One region of the Methylocystis sp. H4A genome, then DNA from elsewhere that is predicted to be linked to it. Evidence: predicted binding sites of a transcription regulator. Region 1 holds the regulator's gene; the other holds the start of a gene.
What was found. Region 1 encodes LexA, which represses DNA repair genes until DNA is damaged. Its sites were predicted from a motif close to TGTTCNNNNTGTGTTCNG; they were not measured.
Positions count from the first base shown of each region.

Region 2: the regulator LexA is predicted to act here: its motif matches at 4,031-4,048, upstream of recA (recombinase RecA).

Region 1 is NZ_JADNQY010000023.1:72,910-78,050, forward strand. It holds gene IYW40_RS09475 (IS1595 family transposase) at 1-411, shown strand, start outside; gene IYW40_RS09480 (hypothetical protein) at 640-1,128, opposite strand; gene lexA (transcriptional repressor LexA) at 1,301-2,011, shown strand; gene IYW40_RS09490 (ComEC/Rec2 family competence protein) at 2,037-4,301, opposite strand; gene IYW40_RS09495 (DUF983 domain-containing protein) at 4,525-4,887, shown strand; gene IYW40_RS09500 (CocE/NonD family hydrolase) at 4,912-5,141, opposite strand, start outside.
Region 2 is NZ_JADNQY010000025.1:227,252-232,392, reverse strand. It holds gene rpsI (30S ribosomal protein S9) at 1-463, shown strand, start outside; gene IYW40_RS12630 (hypothetical protein) at 525-875, opposite strand; gene IYW40_RS12625 (MFS transporter) at 928-2,220, opposite strand; gene IYW40_RS12620 (hypothetical protein) at 2,315-2,602, shown strand; partial or broken gene IYW40_RS12615 (transposase) at 2,637-2,776, opposite strand; gene recA (recombinase RecA) at 2,855-3,919, opposite strand; gene IYW40_RS12605 (adenine phosphoribosyltransferase) at 4,253-4,780, shown strand; gene IYW40_RS12600 (murein L,D-transpeptidase family protein) at 4,856-5,141, shown strand, end outside.

The DNA.
Region 1 (5,141 bases):
GCCGTTGTTCTCGGCATGATGGAGCGCCACGGCGACGTTGTTACGAGGCTTGTTGCCGGCCGCAATGGCCGTCACGTCATGCCACAGGTCACGACTTGGGTCATCGAAGGCTCTCGCGTCATGACTGACGACGCCCGCGTTTTCCAGCATATGCATAAGGAAGGCTTTATTCACGAAAGCGTCAATCATGGCGAAAAAGAATATGTGCGCGGCGAAGCGCATACGAATAATATCGAAGCCTTCTGGTCAAACCTGAAGCGCGGCATTCAAGGAACTTACATCAGCGTGTCTAAGAAACATCTTCAGAAGTATCTGTGGGAGTTTGAATATCGCTACAACCTTCGTCATGCTCCGCATCTGATGCTGCCGTGTCTGATGGGTGGCTTTGCGAAGCCGGCACGCCGAGCATAGCGGCTAGCAGATTATCGAAGCGATTTCCGATTGTAAGCATTGGATTGCTGCGCCTCATTTGATTTGCCCCACAGAATTTTTCTTCCGCCATTCGTTGATATCCATTTGCGAAAATCCTGGCGATATTGTTTTTGTGTCCTCTTCCGGGCCAACAAAAGTTATGTTAGTGAAATGGCATCTCTTAAATTTAATTCCAGACAGCAAAACAGCACCCATAACAGGTTGCCCTTATGGCAGAGAAAGGAAGTGCAATTTTGGATTGTCTGAAAAACTGCAAAATTCAAACCTATTATTGCTATGAACCTTCAAAAAAGCCGGCCCGTTGACTATGCATCTGTCAAATATCTTTTCTGATATAAATGGATATGTGTCATCTATTAAACTATCAATGCGAATTGTCTCATTCGAGTATGAATTACGCGCTTGCTCGGCATGCAATGCTGTAGAACTTTCTGGCGCCCTTCGAAGTAAAAAATCAGCCCACGCATAAGCTGCGAAGCCAATGAAAAATCCAGCCGCCATAAAAAACCACTTTGATTCCAAAATTGGGAGAACCGCATCCATCATCGGCCCCCAATTTGAAGCCAAGATGCGATCCCATCCCTTATCCTTGGCGAGTTCTTGAATGTTCGCTTGGGATATCGGGACGAGCACACCTGTTGCGACAATCCCTGCCACCACAGTCGCGCTGTATCGAATGGCGTTCTTGATCTGCATGCCTCATTCATACCACGATTCCCGTCACATGTTCAAAGGGGATACCTTCGACATTTGGCTTGCGGAACGCAGTAAGAACCGATATCGTTCTGTTCATGATTTGTTTAGGTTATCGAGCCAGAAGCTGCGGCTCAGCCAAAATCAACGATTCGGCTTGCGGGGCGGTGCGGCGATGCTGACCAAAAAACAAAACGATCTATTGCGCTTCATCCATGAACGTCTGAAGGAGTCGGGCGTGCCGCCGTCCTTCGACGAGATGAAGGACGCGCTCGACCTGCGGTCGAAGTCGGGGATTCATCGGCTGATTCTCGCGCTCGAGGAACGCGGCTTCATCCGCCGCCTGCCCAATCGCGCCCGTGCGCTCGAAGTTCTGCGTCTACCCGAATCGTCCACGCCGCGTACCGCCGGCGGGCGCAACGGCAAGTTCTCGCCGTCCGTCATCGAGGGGAATCTCGGGCGCGTCCGGCCGCTCAGCGAACGTTTCGAGGACGAAGGCGAACGTCAGGTCGCCATTCCGGTCATGGGACGCATCGCCGCCGGCACGCCGATCTCCGCCATCCAGAACCGCAGCCACACCATCAGCCTGCCGCCCGACCTTCTCACGAGCGGCGAGCACTTCGCGCTCGAAGTGCGCGGCGATTCGATGATCGAAGCCGGAATCCTCGACGGCGATACGGTCGTGATCCGCAAGCAGGACAGCGCCGACACCGGCGACATCGTCGTGGCGCTGATCGACGATGAGGAAGCGACGTTGAAACGCCTGCGCAAACGCGGCGCTTCGATCGCGTTAGAGGCCGCCAACCCCGCCTATGAGACGCGTATCTTCGGCCCCGATCGCGTGCGCATTCAGGGCAGGCTCGTCAGCCTCTTGCGGAAATATTAGTTTCGCGGGCGTCGGCGCACCGCCGCTACTCAAGCGGCTCCATCGCGCGCGCATCTTCCGCGCTGCGCTCTTCATCGCTCAGCGGCGCGGTAAATCCGGACGTGCGGCGATTGCGGGGCGCCGGCGACCAGGGCCGATCCTCGTCGATCGCGCGCGCCGTCGTCCATTCGACGCCATCCGCCTTGAACCTCAAAGCCACAGCCCCTGTTTCGGCTAGTCTGCGGCGATCGATCACGATCTCCGCCGCACAGCCTAACGGCGCGTAGAGCGGCGTCACGATGACGGCGGCGCGCGCGCAGTCTTCGAAGAAACCGCCGCGCCCGGCGACGAGCGCGACAAAGCGGCCATTGACGGCCTTCGCCACGCAACCCGCGCCGTCGCAGGCGACGCCGCTCCTGGCGTCCGCGGACTGGCGCGCGTCTCCATCCGCCCGCAACCATTGTTCCGCGGCGAATGCGCTCGGCTTTTGCCCCATGACGGCAAGCTGTCCGGACGGCAGGCGCAGCGCCGCCGATTCACCGGTCGCCGGCACGGCCAGATCAAAGGGCGCGCCGCTTCTCGCGCCCATCAGTCCGATCAAGGCGAGAGGAATGGCGAGCGCGCGCCACGCCCAAGTGCGCCAGAGCACGAGCGACAGGACCGCAAGCGAAAGGAAAAGGATCGCCCAGGGCGCAAAGGCCGCAACCGGCAGACTCGCGCCGGGGGCGTTCGCGATCAGCCCGGCGAGATAGGTCACGAGGTCGATGCCCAGCTTGAGGTAGCGCCAGATGAAGCCGTCGAGGCCCAAGGGGTAAAGCGCGGCGCCGACGAGCGCGCAGGGAACGGCGAAGAATTCAATGATCGCCAGCGTCAGCGGATTGCCGATCAGCACATAGGGGCTCAGCTCGTGAAAATCATTCGCCATGAACGAAGCCGTCGCCGAGGTCGCGCATAGCGTTGCGAACATCGCCGCCCCGGGTCCGTGCAGCAGGCGCTCGACGACGCTTTCGCGAAGCGCTCCCCATCGCCCTCGCGGCGCGCGATCGTCGATGCGGCGCTTCGCGAGATATTCGCCGCGCCATTCGTACACCGCGATCAAAGCCGCCACCGCCGCGAAAGAGAGCTGAAAGCTCGCGCCGAGCAACGCCTCCGGCTCGAAAGCGATGATGAAGAGCGCGGCAAGCGCCAGATTGCGCATCGACAGCGACGGCCGATCGAAAAGAACCGCCGCGAGCATGATGAGAGTCATCACGAGCGCGCGCTCGGTGCCGACGCGAGAGCCCGTGCCGATGTCGTAGAGAATGGCGCCGAGCATGGCGAGCGCCGCCGCCCATTTCTTGATCGGATAATTCAACGCGAGCGTTTGCGACATCGCCAACAGGCGCCGAAAGCCGACGAAGAAGATGCCCGCGACGAGCGTCATCTGAACGCCGGAAATGGTGATGATGTGAAATATGCCCGCCCGGCGAATGAGATTCTTGGCGTCTTCCGACAGCAAGTCGCGCTTGCCGGTCACCATGGCGGCGGCGATCGCGCCCGTGTCGCCTTCAATGATTCGATAGACCCGCATCGCCAAGGCGTTGCGCATGCGATCGACGTGCGCGAAAAAACGCAGCGAGAATGGCGCCGGTTCGGGCGGCGACATGGTCTCGATTCGCCCAAGCGCGTTGCCGACCGCGCCGATGCGCGCAAAAAATGCGTCACGCGCGAAATCATAGCCGCCGGGGAGCGCCGCCCGCGCCGGCGGCATCAGCCGCGCCTTGAAGGCGATGAAGTCGCCCGCTGAGAAATTCGGCTCGCCGCGCGTCGTCAGCCGCACGCGGGAGGGAACAATGTCGTCCGGATAGCCTTCGGCGCTCGCAACGCGCAGAATAAAACGCGCCCCGGCCCGGCGCAGATCCACCTCCTCGACGAAGCCCGTCAGCTCACCGATTCCAATGCGTGGAATGACCGGCGCCGCGACGCGCGCCGTCCGCCAGGCGCCCGACGCAAAGCCGAGGGCGATGAAAGCGAGCGTCAGAAAAAGCGCATGGGCGCGGGCGTGGCGGCGCGTAAGCCCGGCCAAGACCGCAAAGGCGGCGAGCGCGCAAAGGCAAAGCGCGAGCGAAGGTTCCCGCTCGGCCGAGAAATAGAGCACGACGCCGCCGCCTGAAGCGACGACCAGCCAGAGAAACGGGCGGCGTAGCGCCCGCTCCTGCTCCAGCGACGCGCGCAGGGCCTCGGCCAATCCTCGTACACGCAGCGGAAAGACGCGCGATGAAAGATCGCGGCCGCGCTCCTCCCTTTCAGCGGTGCGTGAAATGTCGTTCAAGAATGACTGGCCCCGCACAATTACGGGAAAGAGCCTAGCGCCGACCGCGCCCCTTGTCTTGCGCCGCCTTGCGTCCCTGAACCGTCGCTCGCCAGTGGGCGGTTGCCTGCGGCGCCATAAAAAACTATCCCCTTAATCAGGAGCGAGATTCACGCTTGGGATGGACTCGCAATGCGATCAGCGCGCAGTGGCGCGGCGATCGCTGTCAATCGGTTTGGCGTCAATGAACAACGATCCATCGCCGGGCAGATCCTTGTTTCGCGGACTGACGCGAAAATGCCCAAACTGCGGCGAGGGCAAGCTGTTCGCGAGCTACCTCAAGCCGCGCGATTCTTGCGCGCATTGCCGGGAAAGTTTTGCGGGCCTCGATGCAGACGATGGCCCAGCATGGCTGACCGTCGGCGCCGTGACGATTACAGTCGTGCCGCTTCTCTTCATATTAGAGAGCAGCGGACGTTACTCCTACGCTGTCGAGATGCTGATCGTTGTGCCGCTAACGATCGCGCTCGTGTTGCTGTTGCTCCCGCTTACGAAAGGATTTTTCATCTCGGCGCTATGGCTGCTGTCGAGGAAGCCGAATTCATAGATTCGCGTATGTTACACGGAGCTCTCACGCCGCCGGCGCCTCGGACACGACAAGATAAGTGTCCGGCCCGTAATGCAACGTATTGCGCGCGAAATAGGGCGGCCCCGGCATATCGAAATGCACATAGCCGTGGCTGACGTCGCTCCGCAGCAGATCGAGGCGGCTCGCCACATCGAGTCGCAACCGGTCGCCGGGCTGAAGCCGGGTCGGTCCAGGCGTAACGCTAAAGGAGAGCGTCACCGGCCTACCCGGCT
Region 2 (5,141 bases), on a different contig from region 1:
TTCCTCGCTTTCCGACCTTCAGGGAAGCGTCGCCACGGCGCCCGAGTCGCCGCGCTATGTGCAAAAGCTCGACAAGCAGGGCCGCGCCTATGCGACCGGCAAGCGCAAAAACGCCGTCGCGCGCGTTTGGATCAAGCCGGGCCCCGGCAAGATCACCGTCAACGGCCGCGACGTCGAAGTCTATTTCGCCCGCCCGGTGCTGCGCATGATTCTGGCCCAGCCCTTCGGCGTCACCAAGCGCGCGGGTCAATATGACATCGTCGTTACGGTCGCCGGCGGCGGACTTTCGGGTCAGGCCGGCGCGGTGCGCCATGGCCTCGCCAAGGCGCTGACCGCTTACGAGCCGGACCTGCGTCCCGCGCTCAAGAAGGAAGGCTTCCTGACGCGCGACTCCCGCGTCGTCGAGCGCAAGAAATACGGCAAGCGGAAAGCCCGCCGCAGCTTCCAGTTCTCGAAGCGCTAAGCTTCGCGATCTTCAAGGCAAGCATTTGCAAAGCGGCGCTTCGGCGCCGCTTTTGTTTTGGTCAGTAGACGCAGATCTTGAAGTCGCTTCCGAGCCAGCAGGCGGGATCGGTCTTGGAGCGCTTCGCCTCTCCCCAGAGAGAGCTGATGCCGTCGCGAGTGAGTCCCCTGACTTGGGCGACGCCCGGCGACATAATCGTGACGCTGACCATCGTCACGCTGTCAAATCCAGATTTTCCGATCGGCTCGACCGCGAAGCTGCCGCCATCGTCTGGCATGAAGTTGCACGTTCCCCTATAGGGCGTCATGCCGTTGCCCAGCACGACGCATTTCGCGGGTCTAGCGGCTGCCTCCTGGAGCAGGATCGGCTGCGCCATGACGATCAAGGCAATCAAAGCAGCAATTCTCTTCATGAAAACCTCCCATCGCTCCAACTCAGTCAACAATCATCGCGGCCAAGCGCTTTCATTCGAGCCATTCATCGCGCCGCTCGCGTAGACCCGCGACGCCCATCAATCCGACGACCGCCCCGAACATCAGATAGAAGGCCGGCGCGATCGGCGTGGCGAGGTAGTCGATCAGCCAGGCGACGATGAAGGGCGCGAAGCCGCCGAAGATCATCACCGCGACATTATAGGCGATCGCGAGTCCCACGGTGCGGACATGCGTGGGAAACTGCTCCGCGAGCGCCGTCGAGAGCGCGCCAAAGAGGCCCGAGAGAATGACGCAGAAGGCCGTCTGCGCCGCTGTAAGCGCCAACAGAGTGCGCTCGGCCTGCAGCCAGACGAACAGCGGATAGACGCAAAGGAGAAGCATCCCATAAGACGCGAGGAGCAAGGGACGCCTGCCGATCGCGTCGGAGAGAGCGCCGATCAACGGCGTCAGCACGATCAGCAACAGAAGACCGGGCGCCTGGGCGACGAAGGACTGAGCGAGGCTCAGTCCCATCTCCGTCTTTCCATAGGTCGGCATGTAGATGAGGATCACGTAAAAGGAAATCGTCGCGCCGATCGTGGCGGCGAAACAGGCGAGAAGTCGATCACCCCGCCGCCGAACGAGGTCGAGAAACGCGCGCGCGACGCCTTCTTCCTGCGGCGACGCCTTGAAGGCTGGCGTTTCGTCGAGATGACGTCTGACATAGAGCCCTACCGGGCCGATCAGCAGGCCAGCGAAAAAGGGCAGTCGCCAGGCCCAGTCGTGCAGCGCTTCAACCGAAAAGACGCCTGCGACGACCATGCCGGCAAGCGTCCCGAGCAGGATCGACAGGCCCTGCCCGACCATCTGCAGAGAGCCATAGACTCCGCGCCGATCAAGGGGCGCGACTTCGATCAGAAACGCGGTCGAACTGGCGAATTCTCCGCCGGTCGCAAAACCTTGCAACAGTCGGCCGATCACGACGAGCATGGGCGCGAAGAGGCCGATCGTCGCATAGGTCGGGGCGAAGGCGATGACGGCGATCGCGACGGTCATAACGAACATGATGAGTTGCAGCGCCGCCTTTCGCCCTTTGCGATCCGCGTAAAATCCGAAGAAGAGGCCGCCGAGCGGGCGCGTGCAGAAGCCCGCGCCAAAGGTCGCGAGCGCCAGCAAGAGAGAGGCCGTCTCATCTCGGCTTGGAAAAAACGCCTGCGCCAGAACGGAAGCAAAAAAGCCGTAGACGACGAAATCGTACCATTCGAGCGCATTCCCAATCACGGCGGCCGCGATCTGTTTGGGCGCTGGCGCTCTCACCTGGCGCATATTTTGACGCATATTCATGCAAATTCTCGATCGTCCGCGCGCGTGGCGTCTTCGCCTTCGCAGTCGCAGAGGTGTTGGGGATGACGGCGAGCGCGCCCTTGGCGGCGATGGCGTGACGCAAGTGATCGGCGAAGGTGGAGTCGACGATCAGATATTCGAAGTCCGGATCATCAGACATCCGCTCGAAAAAAACTCGCCGCCAGCCCCCTTGCAGGGCTTCGAACTCTGGTTAATTTCAGCTCACTCTCAGCCGTCATGCCCGGCCTTGTGCCGGGCATCCACGCCGGTCAATCGCGAAGCGCATCGCGCGGAGACGGTAGGTTCGGCTCATATCCTCACATTTGCCTCGCGTCATCGCGTGGATGGCCGCGACAAGCGCGGCCATGACGAGGTGAGATGACCCCTCGTTAACCTGGATTCGGAGCCCTGAGCCCCCTTGAGGCTCGACTGAAACGCCGGAACACGCTGTTCCAACCCCCAAACGCTTCCGGAAGATCACGCCAGGGAGAGCCCGTGCGCACGATCCACGGCGCCATCCGCTCCCAAGCCACGTCGGTAAAACCAGTCGGTCCATCACACCCAAGGCCGCCTCCCCAAAGGCCGCCTTGAATTTGATTTGCGCCTAAAATGGAATCCTTAGAGTCCACACGGCCTAGGCCTCGTTTTCATCCGGCGCGTCAAGAATACGCTCGGCGATCAGCCCGGCGTTCTCGCGGATCGCCTGTTCGATGCGCTGCGCGGCCTCGGGGTTTTGCTTCAAAAAGCTCTTGGCGTTCTCGCGGCCCTGGCCGAGTCTCTGGCTGTCGTAGGAGAACCAGGCGCCCGACTTCTCGACGACGCCGGCCTTGACGCCAAGATCGATCAATTCGCCGAATTTGGAGACGCCCTCGCCATACATGATGTCGAATTCGACCTGTTTAAACGGCGGCGCCACCTTGTTCTTGACCACTTTGACGCGGGTCTGGTTGCCGGTCGTCTCGTCGCGGTCCTTGATCGCGCCGATGCGGCGGATGTCGAGCCGCACCGAGGCGTAGAATTTCAGCGCATTGCCGCCGGTCGTCGTCTCCGGCGAACCGTACATCACGCCGATCTTCATGCGGATCTGATTGATGAAGATGACGAGCGTGTTGGAGCGGGCGATCGAGGCGGTAAGCTTGCGCAACGCCTGGCTCATCAGCCGCGCCTGCAGGCCCGGCTGCACGTCGCCCATCTCGCCCTCGATTTCGGCGCGGGGCGTCAGCGCCGCCACCGAATCGACGACGAGCACGTCGACGGCGCCAGAGCGCACCAGCGTGTCGGTGATTTCGAGCGCTTGCTCGCCGGTGTCGGGCTGCGAAATCAAGAGATCTTCGAGATTGACGCCGAGCTTGCGGGCGTAGATCGGATCCAGCGCATGTTCCGCGTCGACGAAGGCGCAGACGCCGCCCAATTTCTGCGCCTCGGCGATGACATGCAGGGTGAGGGTGGTCTTGCCCGAGGATTCCGGCCCGTAAATTTCAACGACGCGGCCGCGCGGCAGGCCGCCGACGCCCAGCGCGATGTCGAGCCCCAGCGAGCCCGTCGAGATCGTCTCGATCTCGACGGCCTTCTGGTTCTTGCCCAGCCGCATGATCGAACCTTTGCCGAATGCGCGCTCGATCTGCGACAGAGCGGCGTCGAGCGCCTTGGTCTTGTCCACGGAAGTCCCTTCCACGAGGCGGAGATTGGCTTGGCTCACGGCTGAAAATTCCTTCTGACACGGTTAGCTAGGCGCAGGCAATGCGGCTGCGAGGGCGTTCGCGAGGCAAGGGGCGCTGGGCGAAAGAGCGCGCTCGACCCTGAACTGCAGTGTGCACGATTTGTTCTTTTTTGCCAAGTTCTTTTTGGAGATCTTGGCCGGAAATTCAGGGGCGACAACAAGGAGTGATCGGGCGCACCCGTGCGCGAAGGCCGTCCCCAGCCACGCCCCCTCATTTGCGCCCTCCCCCGCCATCCGTGTATCTCTTTGAGCGTGGCGGTTTCGCCATTCCATCCACGCGGCCACCTTCGCCGCTGATCGCAAGGCCGTTTCATGCCGCTTGCCGCCGCCATTCGCACCATTCCCGATTATCCCAAGAAGGGAATCCTCTTTCGCGACATCACCACCCTGCTCGGCGACGCCAAGGCGTTCCGCAAGGCGGTCGACGAACTCGTGCAGCCCTGGTGCGGCGGCAAGATCGACAAGGTCGCTGGGATGGAGGCGCGCGGCTTCATCCTGGGAGGCGCGGTGGCGCATCAGCTTTCCGCCGGCTTCATCCCGATTCGCAAGAAGGGCAAGCTGCCGCATCGCGTCGTCTCGATCGCCTATGAGCTCGAATATGGCGTCGACGAAATGGAGATGCATGAGGACGCGGTCCTCCCCGGCGAGCGGGTGATTCTCGTCGACGATCTGATCGCCACCGGCGGCACCGCCGAGGGCGCGGTGAAACTCCTGCGCCAGGCCGGCGCCGACGTCGTCGCCGCCTGTTTCGTCATCGACCTGCCCGACCTCGCCGGCGTGAAAAGGCTCCAGGCGCTCGGCGTCCCGGTGCGCACGCTGGTCGCCTTCCAAGGCCACTAAACCGCCTTTTTCGAATGGTCTTGCTCAGCCCAGGCTCGAGTTTCAGAATCTTCCAGGAGAGGCTTGCATAGGCGCATGACGCCGCGACAGACCCATTTGGCGCTGGCGGCGCTCGCCCTCGCCGCGCTCGTCGGCGGAGTCGCGGCCCTCCGCTATCTGCCCTGGGGCGAGAGCGCGTCTCCCGTCCGGAGCGAGGCCGCGCGCAGCGCCTGGAGCGGCGCGCTGCCGACCGGCCTGCGCAGCATGGCCCTGCGGGTGAAGCCCGGCGCGTTCCCCCCTGCTCCGCCGCCCGAGCCCACAATAGCGACGCCGCAAGAGCCGAGCGTCGAGGTGGCGACTCTCCCGCAAGACGACGTCGAAG